One region of the Cupriavidus metallidurans CH34 genome, then DNA from elsewhere that is predicted to be linked to it. Evidence: predicted binding sites of a transcription regulator. Region 1 holds the regulator's gene; the other holds the start of a gene.
The links. Region 1 encodes FNR, which switches genes on or off when oxygen is low (the NO sensors DNR and NnrR bind a similar motif). Its sites were predicted from a motif close to TTGATNNNNATCAA; they were not measured.
Positions count from the first base shown of each region.

Region 1 (7,477 bases):
CCGAGCGCATCCGCATGCTGACCGCATATGTGTGGGGACTCTCGAATACGGGAGGCGCTGCAAAATGACTAACTGCCCCGGGGCCGGGCGGAGTGCCGCCCACCGGGGCGTGAGGGCAACACGATGAGCGCGCCCCTTAACGCCCCCGATCACTCGGACGATCACGCCTCGAACGATCCGTCTGCAAGCCAGTCGTCGAGCGATCGTAACGGCAACACTTGGCGTCCCGCGCCGCCCCCCAAGGGGGCAGAGACCACCGAGGAAGCGCTGTACGAGGTCCGCCGCAAGATCTATCCGCGCTCGACCTCTGGCGCGTTTTCGAGCTGGCGCGTGTGGCTGGTCATCCTGACGCAGTTGATTTACTACGGAACCCCCTGGCTAAAGTGGAATGATCGCCAGGCCGTGCTGTTCGATCTCGGCGCGCGCAAGTTCTACATCTTCGGTCTCGTGCTGTGGCCGCAGGATGTGATCTATCTTGCCGTGCTGCTGGTCATTTCTGCGCTATCGCTATTCCTGTTCACAGCCATCGCCGGACGCCTGTTCTGCGGCTACGCCTGTCCCCAAACGGTCTACACAGAGATATTCATGTGGATCGAGCGACATGTCGAAGGGGATCGCATCGCGCGGATCCGACTTGACGGCGATCCCTGGAGCCTGCGCAAGCTGCGAATCAAGGCGACCAAGCATGTGCTCTGGGTGCTGATCGCACTGTGGACGGGCTTCACGTTTATTGGATATTTCGCGCCGATTCGGGAGCTTGGTAGCGAGGTCCTGCATTTTACGCTCGGACCCTGGCAGAGTTTCTGGATGCTGTTCTACGCGTTTGCGACCTGGGGCAACGCCGGATTCATGCGCGAGCAGGTGTGCAAGTACATGTGCCCCTATGCGCGCTTCCAGAGCGTGATGGTCGACCGCGATACCTATGTCGTGACCTATGACGTGGGTCGTGGGGAGCCGCGTGGTAGCCGTTCCCGCAAGACCGATCGCCATGCCGCTGGCATTGGCGATTGCGTGAATTGCAGTATCTGCGTGCAGGTGTGTCCGACCGGTATCGATATTCGCGATGGCCTCCAGTACGAGTGCATCGGTTGCGGTGCCTGTATCGACGCGTGCAATCTGGTCATGGACAAGATGGAGTACCCGCGCGGACTGATCCGATACACGTCGGAAAATGCGATGCGCAAGTCCCTGTCGACATCCGACGCGCGCAAGCGGCTGCTGCGACCACGCACGATCATCTATACGCTGATCTGGTTGGTTCTGGCGGCGGGCTTCGTCGCGTCGCTGGCAGTGCGGTCGCCGATCAAGGTCGACATCATTCGGGATCGCGGCGCGCTGGGCCGGGAAGTGGAGGGGCGCTGGATCGAGAACGTCTATCGGCTCCAGGTGATCAACACCACGGAAGCGCCGATGCGGATTCGCGTGGAGGCTGAGGGCGACGACCTGACTGGACTGACGGTCGAGTATGACAAGTCCGCCGAGGCCATGCAGCCAACGTCCAACCGGTTGTTGCCGATTCGCATCCGCGTGCCGATCGACGATGCCAAGGAAGGCACGCACAAGATCAACGTAACGGTGACGGCGGAGGGCGAGGACGGCCGAGACGCGCATATCAGGCAATCCACGAGTTTCATTGTTCCCCGCAATCTGTGATGCTGAGGGCGAAATGGCAGCAAACAAGGAGAGCGCAATGACATCCCAACAGTCCAAGCCCTGGTACAGGGAACCGTGGCCGTGGCTTTTGATGAGCGGTCCGTTGCTTGCAATTATTGGCTGCGGCGTGACCATCTGGCTCGCCAACACGCATCCGGATTTGCCGGTTTCCGGCGTGGAGCGTCATGGTCTGGTCGTAGAGAAAACGGGGGCGGAGCATGTAACGTCGCCGGCTGCGAGGCGCCCATGAGACTCCGCTGGCTGATGTGGGTACTTTGGCCGGCGTTTCTGATGGGCGGAGCGGCCACCGCCACCGTATTTTCGGTCGTTGATCCGGGCGATCTCACGTTCTTCGGGCACCAGGTGGAAGCGTCTCGTGAGGCGGTCTACACGATTGGCTTCCTGGTGGCGTGGTTGTTTTGCGCGTTGTCCAGCGGGCTGACGCTATACACCATGCCAACCAAGCTCGAGGAGACCGACGAACTCGAGTAATGGATCGAGTGCTGGTAGAAAGCAGAACGGCCGCACCGGGAACTGAATTCCAGGTGCGGCCGTTTTCCTGGCTAGGACGTTCGTTAGCAGTTTCGGCTATAGACCTGCCTGATGCCTTCCATGTCCACGAGTTTCACGTGTCGTTGGCGAATCTGAATCAGGCCGGCTTCGGCGAATCGAGAGAAGAGCCGACTCACGGTTTCGAGCTTGAGGCCAAGGTAGCTGCCGATTTCTTCGCGGCTCATCCGCAGCACGAACTCGCTCGACGAGTAGCCGCGCATCGACAGGCGCTCCGACATGTTGACGAGAAATGCTGCCAGGCGCTCTTCGGCACGCATCGAGCCAAGAGTGATCAGCATGATCTGGTCCTGCGAGATTTCCTTGCTCATCAGTCGCAGGAACTGTTGCTGGAGCGACGGCAAGGTGCCGGACAGCGATTGCAGGTCATCGAATCGTACGACGCAGACCTCGGTGTCCTCGAGTGCAGTGGCATCGGATGCATGCTGCATCTCGCCGAGGCCGTCGAGTCCGACGACTTCACCGGGTAAATGGAAGCCGGTGATTTGCGTGCGTCCGTCCTCCATGGTCACGTGGGTCTTCAATGTGCCAAAGCGGATCGCATAGACTGCGGTAAGTGGCTCGCCCATGCGATAGAGCGTTTCGCCCTTGTGAACACGAACGCGTTCCTGTACGAGCGTGTCCATCTTTGCGAGGTCCTGTTGCGACATGCCCACGGGAAGGCAAAGCTGGCCCATGGCGCAAGTGGAGCAACGTGGAGACATCTCGGTGACGGGAATGGAGGTAAGCAATTGATGGTGCTCGCATGAATGCGCTTGCGATGGAGGCGCGATGCAGGCATTTTACAGCTTGATGTGACGCAGAAGCGAGGAACAGTTGCCATTTGGTGTGCTTTTCAGTGTCTTTACACTTGCATTGCTTGGCGGCGTGCATTGCGCAGCCATGTGTGGAGGAATTGCCATTGCCGTCGAGCAACGGCAGTCCGGGGCGGCTGTCGCGGTCGTTAACGTCGTGCATCGTTCGCGGTTGCACTGGTGGCTGGAACTACTGGTTATGCACGCCGGGCGTCTCACGACCTATGTGCTGCTTGGGGCACTGATGGGGGCGGTGGGCGCGACAGTCTGGAAGCAGGATTACCTGCCAGTGCAGCGCTGGCTCTACGGTGCAGGCAGCCTGTTGCTTGTTCTGACCGGGGTGTGGTTGTTGCGGGGCCGCGTCATGCGGGCAGCGTGGCTCGAACGGCTGGCGGCGCGGGCGGCCTCGTATGTCGTTCAGGGCATCGCGTCGCTGGGTATGCAGATGCCGCTTCGCTTGCGTCGGCACGCGCCCATCATGCGGCGCTATGGGATGGGGTTGGCCTGGGGGCTGGTGCCTTGCGGTATGGTGTACGGCGCACTTGCGCTCGCCTTGTTGGCTGGTAATGCGCCTTCTGGGGCACTTGTCATGGCGGCCTTTGGCATCGGGACGCTGCCGAACCTGCTGGTGATCTCGGGTTTGTCGGGCTACCTGCGGCAACTGTCGCGCCGCCCCAGCGTGCGAGTGGGCGCCGCGCTTATTGTGATCGGTTTTGGGGCGCTGGGTGTCGCACGCGCCGTCTGGCTGCCCGATACGCTGGCCAATCACGGCTTCTGCGTCGTGTTCTAGACTTTTTTGCTGGTTGCAGGGCGGGGCTGGAATGCCATACAATCGCGAAACCACGGTATCGCGCTCCGATGCGCTCGTGGCGTCGCCGGGGCTGCATTCCCGATCTGGGGTGTGTGCCCAGGGGGTCTGGGCAGGTCTGGCTTGCCAGGATCGTCCCCACAGTTCATCCGGTTCACAAGATCTGGTTCCAAAGTCCGATGGGGCTGTGTGGAGAGGTGGCGCCGGTGCCAGGCGAAGTTGCCTGGGCCGATATCGATTGTTTCTTGCCGCCTTGGCGATCTGATTGTCCAGGTGAATGTCCACCCCAAAAGGGAGAGGGTGCGACGCAAGAGGTCCGTTGACTGGCGCAGTCTGTCAGCCCCGGACGATCTCCTGCCGGAACGACCCGGCAATTCGATGCAAAGAAAATGAGGTGCACGGCTGCGCTGCGAAAAGCTGCGAGTTAGCTGCGCGATGAGATGGCGGTGGCTTAGGCCTCGCTGTATCTGCAATCTCCAGTGCTTCAGGATTCGTCCAGAAGCAGGTGCAAAGACAGGCTGCACACAATCACATGAATACCCAAGAGGCGAAGATCGTCCTCGAGACCGCGCTGATCTGTGCGCAGGAGCCGTTGCGCGTTGGTGATCTGCGACGGTTGTTCGCCGACGACGTCGGTGCCGACACCATCCGGGTTCTACTCGAAGAGCTGCGCAACGACTGGCAGCAGCGCGGGGTGGAGCTCGTGGCCCTGGCCAGCGGTTGGCGGTTCCAGAGCCGTCCCGAGATGCGCGAGTTTCTTGACCGACTCAATCCGGAAAAGCCGCCGAAGTACTCGCGTGCCGTGATGGAAACGCTAGCGATCATCGCGTATCGCCAGCCGGTGACGCGCGGTGACATCGAAGAGATCCGGGGCGTGACGGTCAGCACGGAAGTGGTCAAGAAGCTTGAGGATCGGGACTGGATCGAAGTCATCGGTCACCGGGACGTGCCTGGCCGCCCCGCGTTGTACGCAACGACCAAGGCATTCCTGGATGACCTCGGTCTGCGCTCGCTGGATGAGTTACCGCCGCTCGAGGATGCCCAGGCCCAGGCCCAGGCGGCACTGCTGGATCAGCAGGCCATCGATTTCGAGGCGGTCGCGACGGCGAATCCGCCTGCTGGTGACGAGGAAGCCTTTTCGGAGGCTACCGTTGGGGTGGCTGAGACGGGCGAGCCGGCAGTTGAGTCGTTGTCGGTCGAGCCGCAATCCGAAGATCTGTCCGGTGGCGCGAGCGATGCCGCCGGCAATGAAAACGAACAGAACGACAGCGTCGCGCAGTTGCCCGAGGGTGATGGGCATGACGATGACGCGCCGGTGGCCCAGGCCAACGGATTCCATGTGGACACAGAGTCTTCCTCGCAGGAGGACGCCGCAGTTCCGGCTCGCGACGGTGATATGCCGCTGACGACCGAGGACGACGACGAGCGCGTGTCCAACTGAACAACATGCAACATCGATAGTGAATACTTTGTCTGATTCCGCTGAGCAAGACGTCCGCCAGCCGGACGTGCCGGGCGATACCGGCGCAGCCCCCGAGGGTAACGGCGCCGAAGGCGCGCCCCGCCGCAAGGGGCTGCGCCGCGGCCTGCGCAATCTAGTGGCTTCCCGTCGCCAGGCGGGGCAGGACCGCGATGGCCGGGAAACGGGGCGCGACGATGTCGAACCCTCGTCGACTGGCGAAAGCGGCGATGCTTCGCCGGCCGCCGCCCCCGCGCGTGGCCGTGGGCGTCGCAAGCCGGCGCCGGCCGCCGACACGCAGGCAGTTGCTGGTGCCGAGGAGATGGGTGGCGACGCGCAAGCTGGCCAGCCGCGATCGGATCAGCCAGCGCAGGGGGCTCGCAAGCGCCGTCAGCAGCCGCAACGCAAGGCAGCGCTGGTTGATGGTGACAACAAGCCAACCTCACAACAGCCGGGCCGCCGCAACAAGGGTGGTCAGCGCAAGGGTCAACAGCCTGGCGGCAAGCCGGGTGCTGACAGGGGTGACCAGCGTGTCGAGCAGCGCCAGGGCGACAAGCCCGGTCGGCAAGCCGGCAAGGGCGGCGCGAAGACCGCTGCCGGTGGCGAGGATCTGTTCCGTTTCGTGATTTCCGAGCAGTTCGATCAGGAAGACACGATTGTGCCGCGCACCAAGGCCAAGCCGGTGCGCGAACTGTCCGCAGACGACGACGCGCCCAAACTGCACAAGGTGCTGGCGGAGGGTGGACTTGGTTCACGCCGCGAGATGGAAGAACTGATCCTGCAGGGGCGTGTGTCGGTCAATGGCCTGCCTGCCCATATCGGCCAGCGTATTCTGCCGACCGACCAGGTCCGCGTGAACGGCAAGCTGATTCACCGCAAGGTGACGACCAAGCCTCCACGGGTGCTGCTCTATCACAAGCCCTCCGGCGAGATCGTCAGCCAGTCGGATCCGGAAGGCCGTCCGACCGTTTTCGACAGTCTCCCGCGCATCAAGAACGGCAAGTGGGTCGCGGTTGGTCGCCTCGACTTCAATACCGAAGGGCTGCTGATTTTCACCACGTCGGGTGATATCGCGAACCGTTTCATGCACCCGCGCTATGGCGTGGAGCGCGAGTACGCAGTGCGCACGCTGGGCGAACTGGCCGAAGCCGATCGTCAGCGGCTGCTGCATGGCATTCAGCTCGATGATGGCGAGGCAAACTTCCTGCGGATCGCCGATGGCGGTGGCGAGGGCGTGAACCAGTGGTATCACGTGGCGCTGACCGAAGGCCGTAACCGCGAAGTGCGTCGCATGTTCGAGGCCGTCGGTCTGACCGTGTCGCGCCTGATCCGCACGCGTTATGGTCAGTTCCTGCTGCCGCGCGGCTTGAAGCGCGGTCGCTGGCAGGAATTGGACCCGACGGATGTGCGCGGCCTGATGGCCAACATTGGACTGAAGGCGCCGTCCAAGGAAGCACAGAGTGGCGGCAAGGGTGTGACGAAGGTCGGCGGCCGCAAGCAGCGCGAAGAAGCGGCGCTGGCGGGCATGCCGATGCACACCGGCATGGATGGTCTGCCGCGCTACGAGAAGAGCGGTGGCCGGGGTGGTAATGCTGGGGGCGCGGGCCGTGGTCAGCCTGATCCGATGCAGACCTCGATGGGATACATTCCGTCCGGCCCTGCGCCGCTGACGTCGCATACGACCAAGTTTGGCGGCGGGATGGGCGGCGGCCTGCGGGGCCCTGGCGCCGGTGGTGGTCGCGGCGGCGGGCGGGGCGGCAAGGCCGGAAACGCTGGCAATGCGGGCAACGCAGGTGGCAATCGCCAGCGTCGCGGCGGTGGCGAGGTCAATGGAAATGTAATGCCAAAGGCTGCCAAGGGTGCGGGAGGCGGTAGTCGCCGACCGCGCGGCCGAGGTCAGCGTTGATTGACGGATCGGGCGGTGCCGGTAATGGTCGGCAATCGCCCCGATCCGGAGCGGAACCTCGGAGGCTTTTGCCTTTTGGACATAATCCGCGTATAATCAAAGTCTATTCAAAAGTATCATCCTCGGCGAGGATGGGCGAATGATGGGCATTGCGCCCATTTTTTTTTGGTTCGCCCGTTTGCACTTGCGGCTGGTTTTCGTCACATGGCGGGCCGGCAGGATGATTGGGCAGGCAGGACGGTTTGCAGGTCGCGTCGAGCATCAATTCCGAGCGTATTGCGTTGTCC
Region 1 covers NC_007973.1:2,201,706-2,209,182, reverse strand. The annotation lists gene ccoP (cytochrome-c oxidase, cbb3-type subunit III) at 1-68, shown strand, start outside; gene ccoG (cytochrome c oxidase accessory protein CcoG) at 124-1,653, shown strand; gene RMET_RS32220 (membrane protein) at 1,667-1,903, shown strand; gene RMET_RS10200 (hypothetical protein) at 1,900-2,145, shown strand; gene fnr (fumarate/nitrate reduction transcriptional regulator Fnr) at 2,229-2,954, opposite strand; gene RMET_RS10190 (sulfite exporter TauE/SafE family protein) at 3,040-3,807, shown strand; gene scpB (SMC-Scp complex subunit ScpB) at 4,358-5,266, shown strand; gene rluB (23S rRNA pseudouridine(2605) synthase RluB) at 5,295-7,190, shown strand.

Region 2 (7,477 bases), 1.7 Mb from region 1:
AGGCTTGGCGTGGACCCCAAGACCATTCAGCGCCGATTCGCGCGGGAGACCGGGATGACGTTCGGCCAGTGGCGCCAGCAGGCACGGCTGCTGGCCGCGCTAGAGCGGCTGGCGGCAGGCGACAAGGTGGTGGATGTGGCGCTCGACATGGGCTATGGCAGCCCGAGCGCCTTCGCGACGATGTTCCGCCGGCAGTTCGGCGTGCCGCCGAGTGCCTTCTTCAAATAGTCCTGTCGCCCTGTCCTACCCGGCGAGGTAACGCTCGACCAGCCGCGTCCAGTAAGCCGCCCCGACGGTCAGGTTGTCGTCATTGAAGTCGTAGCCGGCGTTGTGAAGCAGCGGCTGGTTGACCCCATTGCCCATCCGGACGAAACACCCGGGCCGCTGCTGCAGGAAGTAAGCGAAGTCCTCACTGCCGGCGATGCGGTGGAAATTCGCGATTGCACGTTCGGGGCCCACCAGTTCCTCGGCCACCTGGCGTGCGAACTCGGTCTCCGCTTCGCTGTTGACGAGCACCGGATAGCCACGCACGTACTCGATATCGGCCGTCGCGCCGTAGCCCTCGGCGTGTGACGTGGCAAGCTGCTTGATGCGCGTTTCCATGGATGCCCGGACATCCGCACTGAATGAGCGCACGCTGAGTTCCATGCGCGCGCTATCTGGAATCACATTGGGCGCGTGGCCCGCATGCAGCGTGCCGATGGTCACCACGGCAGTCTCATTCGGATCGACGTTGCGCGCCACGATGGACTGCAGCGCCATGACCAGACTGCCCGCGACCAGGATCGGATCAATCGACTGATGCGGCCGCGCGGCATGGCCCCCCTTCCCTCGGATGGTGATCGCTACGGTGTCGCACGCGGCCATGAACGGGCCCGAACGGAACATGAAGGTACCGGCCTCGGCACCCGGATGGTTATGCAGGCCAAATATCGCATCGCACGGAAAGCGTTCGAACAGGCCGTCGGCCAGCATCCGTTCCGCGCCACCGCCCGCCCCGATCTCCTCGGCCGGCTGGAAGATCAGGTGCACGGTGCCATCGAATTGCCGGGTACGTGCCAGTTGCCGCGCGGCACCCAGTAGCACGGCGGTGTGGCCATCATGGCCACACGCGTGCATCTTGCCGTCGTGCACGCTGGCATAGGGCAAGCCCGACCGCTCGTGGATCGGCAATGCATCCATGTCGGCGCGAATGCCGACGCTGCGTTGCCCCGCGCCCACTCGCAGCGAGGCCACCACGCCAGTACCGCCCACGCCACGTGTGACCGTGTAGCCCCAGTTCTCCAGCTTGCTGGCGACGAGTTCGGCCGTGTGGACCTCGTTGAAGGCAAGCTCGGGATGCTGGTGGATATGGCGGCGGATGTCCTGCAGTTCGTCACGCGAGTCGAGCGTGTCGTGCAGGGTGCAGAAGGACCGGGTGGGGGAATCCTTGGCGAGGCGGACGGAGACAGACTTGAGGATCGATGCGACTTCAGGGGCGTCGATGTCGGGGTCTTCGATTTCGGGGGCGTGTTCAGACATGACAGTGCTCTAAACGGCAGACATGTATGAACAGTATTTCACGCACCCCAAGGAAGAAAACCTGGAATGCTGATTTCGTGCGAAAACGCCCGGAATCACGGCAAAACTGTTGCCCTGATCGGACGCTTTGTGTGGAACTGCGACGATTTGTGTGAAGACGTTTCCGTTGGGAACCCGCGCCGATGTCGCCGCGGACACCCAACCGCCCTGCCCTGGATCCGTCTGAATCCGCCTAGATTCGTATTGCGCCACCGCGCCCGACGTAGGCCACGACGTTCTGGGACTGCTCGCCAAGCCCCTCGACGCCCAGGCGCATCACGTCGCCGGCACGCAGGTAGCGCGGCGGCTTGAAGCCCATGCCCACACCCGGCGGCGTGCCGGTGGCGATCAGGTCGCCGGGCTCCAGCGTCATGAAGCGGCTGACATAGCTGACGATCGTCGCCACATCGAAAACCATGGTGGCCGTGCTGCCCTTCTGCATGCGCTCGCCATTGACGTCGAGCCACATCCCCAGCTTTTGCGCGTCGGGTACCTCGTCACGCGTGACCAGCCACGGGCCCGCCGGACAGAAGGTGTCGCAGCCCTTGCCCTTGTCCCACGTGCCGCCGCGCTCGAGCTGGAATTCGCGCTCGGAGACATCATTGACCACGCAGTAGCCGGCCACGTAGTCGAGCGCCTGCTCCTTCCACACATTCCGAGCCCGGGTGCCAATCACCACGCCCAGTTCCACTTCCCAGTCCGATTTCTGCGAATCGAGCGGCAACATCACGTTGTCGTTCGGGCCGTTCAGCGACGTGTTGGCCTTCAGGAACACGATCGGCTCGGTCGGTAGCGGCATGCCGGCTTCGGCGGCGTGGTCGGCATAGTTCAGGCCGATGGCAACGATCTTGCCAACGCCGCTCCAGGGCACGCCGAAGCGTCCGCCCTCCACCACCGGCAGCGTGGCGGGGTCGATGTTCGCCAGACGGGCCAGCACGCCAGGCGCCAGTTCCTGCGGGCCGATGTTGTCGATCACGCCGGACAGGTCGCGCACGCGGCCGTCGCTGTCCAACATGCCGGGGCGCTCGGCGCCGGGTTCTCCAATGCGGACTAGTTTCATGGGTCTCGTCTCCTTGCGGTAGCACCAGCCCGCGAGCATAGCGCAAGCGCGAGACCCCTGCCCGTTCAGCCCAGCATCGACGGCACACGGTAGTGGGCGGGCTCGAGCAGATCCAGCCCGCACTGCAATTGGTCGATCCAGTCGATGAAGCGATTGACCATCTCGCGGCCCCGGAACGAGGGCCCGTGCTGAGGCACGATCCACTCGATATCCATGGTCCGCGCCATCGCGGCCCAGAGCCGGCACGCCCGGTTGCCGCTCATATAGCGGCGATGGAACGCCAGCATCCGGCGGGCGTGGGCATCGAAATCGGTGACCACTGTGCCGGCTTCCGTCCCCGATGTCATCGTGGCCCCAAGGTCGCCCGAGAACAGGATCTTGCTGACCGGATCGTAGAACTGGAAATTGCCTTCGGAATGGAGGAAGTGCGCGGGCACCGCGATCAGCTGGCAATTGCCGAGCGGTATCACCATGCCACCATCCGGGATGGTTACGATGCGCCCCGCCGTTTTGCCTGCCTGGCAGAAATGCGGCAGAAAGCGTGCCCAGACCTGCGAGATCAGCACGCGGCTGTCCGACGATGTCAGCCAGCGCCCCACCGAAGCGACGATGTCCGGGTCCGCATGGGACGCCAGCACGTAGTCAAGCTGCTTGGGTGGGAAATAGCGGCTGATCGTCAGATACAGCTCGCTGTAGGTCATGTTTCCGCCCGGATCGATCAACGCCGCATGGCCGTTGTCGACCACCAGAAACTGGTTGCTCTGGACGACCTCGCCTTGACCCTCGTCGACCAGATCCGTGAATGCCAGACAGACATGCCCGCCCGCTTCGTACAACACGTTACTCATGATCCCTCTCTCGCCGCTCTAGTTTTGTTGTAAATGGCTAGGGGCGAAAGTAATGAGACGTAGGCGTTTCTTTATTGACGGTGATCAAACTATGGCAGAAACAAGCTACGAAACGACAGCCGCATGGACACGCTGCGGGGCAAGCCGCGCATCAGCGCGCGTTCAGCAGTTCTTCGATCTTCGAGACAAACTGCTTGTCGTCCGGCTTGACCATGCTGTTGTAGCTGCCGATGACCTGCCCCTTGCGGTCGATCAGGTACTTGTAGAAGTTCCACTTCGGCGCGGTGCCCGTCTCCTGGGCCAGCAGTGCGTACATCGGATTGGCGTCGCTGCCGCGCACATGGCTCTTGCCGAGCATCGGGAACTTGACCCCGTAGGTGTTGTAGCAAAAGTCTGCAATGTCCTTGGACGAGCCGGGTTCCTGGGAAAAGTCGTTGGACGGGAAACCGAGCACCACCAGCCCGCGTTCGCGGTACTTGGCGTAGAGCGCCTCAAGGCCCTCGTACTGCGGCGTGAAGCCGCAATAGCTGGCCGTGTTCACGACCAGCACCACCTTGCCAGCGTACTGGCACAGGTTCTGCGGCGATTCGTCCTGGAGCCGCGGGAAGCGGAAGTTCAACGACGCCGGGCAATTGCCCGCCGGCTGCGCGGCCGCCGGCACGGCCTTTTCGGCGGCGTGAGCAGGTGGCGGCAGCATGACTGCCACGGCGGCAGCCAGCGTCAGCGCGCCAGCCAGAGCGGTTCGTTGCACGGATTCCAGGGTACGTTGGCGGGACATGAATCGGGGCTCCGGTGGCTTGAGGAGTGACTTTAGGTGCAAGGAAGTCTACGCTCTCGGCCGATTCGCGTCATTCGGGCACACCCGGCCTCTTCCCTGGTTTGACGTCCTTATTCCATGTGGATCTTGGCCGCGTGCTCGGTCACGCTGCTGCGCAGTTCCAGATCCGGCATCCGACGCACGATCAGCAGCGCGATGATCGTGGCCACCGCGCCGGCCGCAAAAATCAGATGAAAGCCCGATTCCACGCCGCCAGCCAGCACATGGCGCACGGCTGGCGACAGGTGCGCCAGCGCCTCGCTGCCATGCCGTAGCGCGCCAAGGTCCAGCGCCTGCGTGACGCCGGCCCGGGCCAGCGCGTCGCGAAACTCCATGGCCAGCAGCGTGCCGGCCAGCGCGCCACCGATCGAGCTGCCGAGCGAACGCAGCACGAGCAAGGCGCCGGTGCCCGCGCCCATGTCACGGCGCTCCAGCGCGTTCTGCACGCTGATCAGCGTGCCAACCATCGCCATACCCAGGCCGATACCGCCGATCGTCATCGCCAGCAGAACGAAGAAGGTCGGTACGGCGACCGTCACGGCAGCCAGCGAGACTAGCCCGACCGCCGCGGCAACGAAGCCGATGGTCAGGATGACGCGCATACGGCCCAGACGCGGCGCGAGCCATGCCACCACGAAGTTGCCGGCGACGGTCGCCAGCAGGAACGGCACCACCAGCAGGCCCGACATCGACGCATCGGCGTCACGAACAAGCTGGAAATGCAGGGGCAGGGCGAAGATGCACAGGAAGATATTGAGCGCGGCCAGCGCCGATGCGCCCACGCCCATCACATAGGCGCGATTGCGGAACAGGCGCGGCGGCAGCATCGGGTCGGCGGCGCGGCGCTCCTGCCAGGCCAGCAACAGCACGGCCACTAGCGAGATCGCCAGCAGGGCGGCCATCTCGGGCGAGATCCAGGCGAACGCCTCGCCGCCCCAGCTCATGGCAAGCAGGAACGCGACAATGGCCACGGCCAGGAGCAGGGCGCCTAGCCAATCGACCTGGGGCCGGCCGCCGCGCGGCTTCAGATGCGCGAGCCCGCGATAGCACATGGTCATCGCCAGCAGACCGAGCGGCACGTTGATCCAGAACAGCCAGCGCCACGACATGTGATCGGACACCCAGCCGCCTACCAGCGGCCCCGCGATCGACGAGATCGCCCAGACCGTGGCCAGATAGCCCTGATAGCGGCCGCGCTCGCGCGGCGCCACCACGTCGGCAATGGCCGCCTGCGCCAGCGACATCAGGCCGCCACCGCCGAGGCCCTGCAGCGCGCGGAACAGGATTAGCTGCGGCAGCGTCTGCGCCAGCGCGCAGGCCACCGAGGCCAGGATGAACAGCGAGATCGCCACCATCAGCAGACGGCGACGCCCGAAACTGTCGGACAGCTTGCCGTACAGCGGCGTGGTCACCGTCGACACGATCAGGTACGCGGTCACGATCCACGACAGGTGCCCGAATCCGTTGAGATCGTTCGCGATCGCCGGCACGGCCGGGATCACCACGGTCTGGTCGAGCGCCGCGAGCAGAATGCACAGCACGATGCCACCGATCACACGCATGATCGACGCGTGATCGTGAACGGCGGCTTGGGGGAGGGAAGCTGTGGCCTCTAGGGCCTCTGCGGTGGACTGGCTGGCGGGGGCGGTCGACGACATGCGGGGAGGGAGGGTGCGGCCGCAAGTCGGTGTATGCGGCCTAATTCAGTAACCGCATAATTATATGCATGCTTAGCATTTGGCGCTGGCGGAATTGTCCGAATACCGGACAGGCAAAGGCCGGCCTGCGGGCGTCCTCGCATCACATTTGACGTTATCCGGAGATCGCGGCCGATCGCCATGCGATCGGCCGCGATAACAGCCCGCTTAGCGCGAACCGCCGTGGATGTAGTGCTCCAGTTGCTCGATGGTGAAGCGCTGCTCGCTGATGATGTCGTTCACGAGGTCACCGATCGAGATCATGCCGAGCAGTTGATCGCTATTCATCACCGGCAAGTGACGCAAGCGATGCCGGGTCATCAACGCCATGCACTCGTCGGTGGTCTGGTCGGCCCGGACATAGATCACCGCGGTGGTCATGATTTCACGCACGAGGGTCTCACGCGACGTGCGTTGCATCAGGATCACTTTGCGCGCGTAATCCCGTTCGCTGATGATGCCGACGATCTTCTGCTGCTCCATCACCAGCAGGGCACCAATGCCCTTCTCGGCCATGAGTTGCAGCGCAGCATAGACCGTCGCCGTGGGAGGAATGCTGAAGATCGCCTGATTTGCCTTGCTTTCCAGAACCTGCCGCGCGGTTTTCATGACACCGACTCCTTGTTGCCGTTTTGGAAATATTCACTGCCCTGTGCGGGCCGCGCCAGCGGCACTGCGCAACGTGCATCCGGCTGCGTCCATTCAGATTAGCAAAGGAATCGCGGCACTCACAGGGTGACTTTCACGAATCTTTGTTTCACGCAGAACGCGCATCGGAATGGGGCACGCACCCCGGCGTCAATCCGGCAAGTGAGCGATGCGTCGCGGCTTCCTGAGCCAGAGCCTGGAGAACCGCTCCACCTCGGGATCCAGGTCGCTATTGAACGATGTGGAAAACAACAGCGTCTGCCGGCTCTTCGGACATCGGCTCGCCGCAAAGCCGACATCGTCGACAAGTCCGAGGTCGAGCATCGATTCGGCGTCGTCGATCACCAGGATGCCGATCGCGCGCAGATCGAGGCTGCCGGCATCCAGGTGGTCGACAACCCTGCCCGGTGTGCCGACCACGACATGCGCGCCGTGGATCAGACTGTCGATCTGCGGACGCATCGCCGCGCCATGCATCAGCGCCACGACCTTCACGTGCCGGGCGGCGCGCACGCAGTCCCTGATGCACTGGGCCACATGCTGCACGCGCTCGCGCGTCGGGCAGAGCACCAGCGCCTGCACATCGAACCGGCGCGGATCGAGATGATGGAGCAGGGCAACGGTGAAGGCCACGGTACGCCCGCTGCCGGGAGACGCCTGCACGATGAGGTCGCGGCCGGCCAGCGCCTCTGGCAGCATGGCCGCCTGAAGCGGATTGATGGCATGCCATCCGAGTTCCGTCAGCGTCACCTGCAACGCAGGCGCCAGCGGAAGCGCGGAAAACAGTGTGCCGGTCGAAAGCGGAATCGATGCGGAGAACTTGGTGACGCGCATGGCAGAGACACCG
Region 2 covers NC_007973.1:18,835-26,311, reverse strand. The annotation lists gene RMET_RS00125 (AraC family transcriptional regulator) at 1-228, shown strand, start outside; gene RMET_RS00120 (M20 aminoacylase family protein) at 244-1,521, opposite strand; gene RMET_RS00115 (fumarylacetoacetate hydrolase family protein) at 1,754-2,620, opposite strand; gene RMET_RS00110 (oxygen-binding di-iron domain-containing protein) at 2,686-3,468, opposite strand; gene RMET_RS00105 (glutathione peroxidase) at 3,620-4,246, opposite strand; gene RMET_RS00100 (MDR family MFS transporter) at 4,357-5,943, opposite strand; gene RMET_RS00095 (CBS domain-containing protein) at 6,151-6,591, opposite strand; gene RMET_RS00090 (DEAD/DEAH box helicase) at 6,781-7,464, opposite strand.
Region 2: a site for FNR is predicted at 3,543-3,556, ahead of RMET_RS00110 (oxygen-binding di-iron domain-containing protein). Genes of this name have one in related genera too.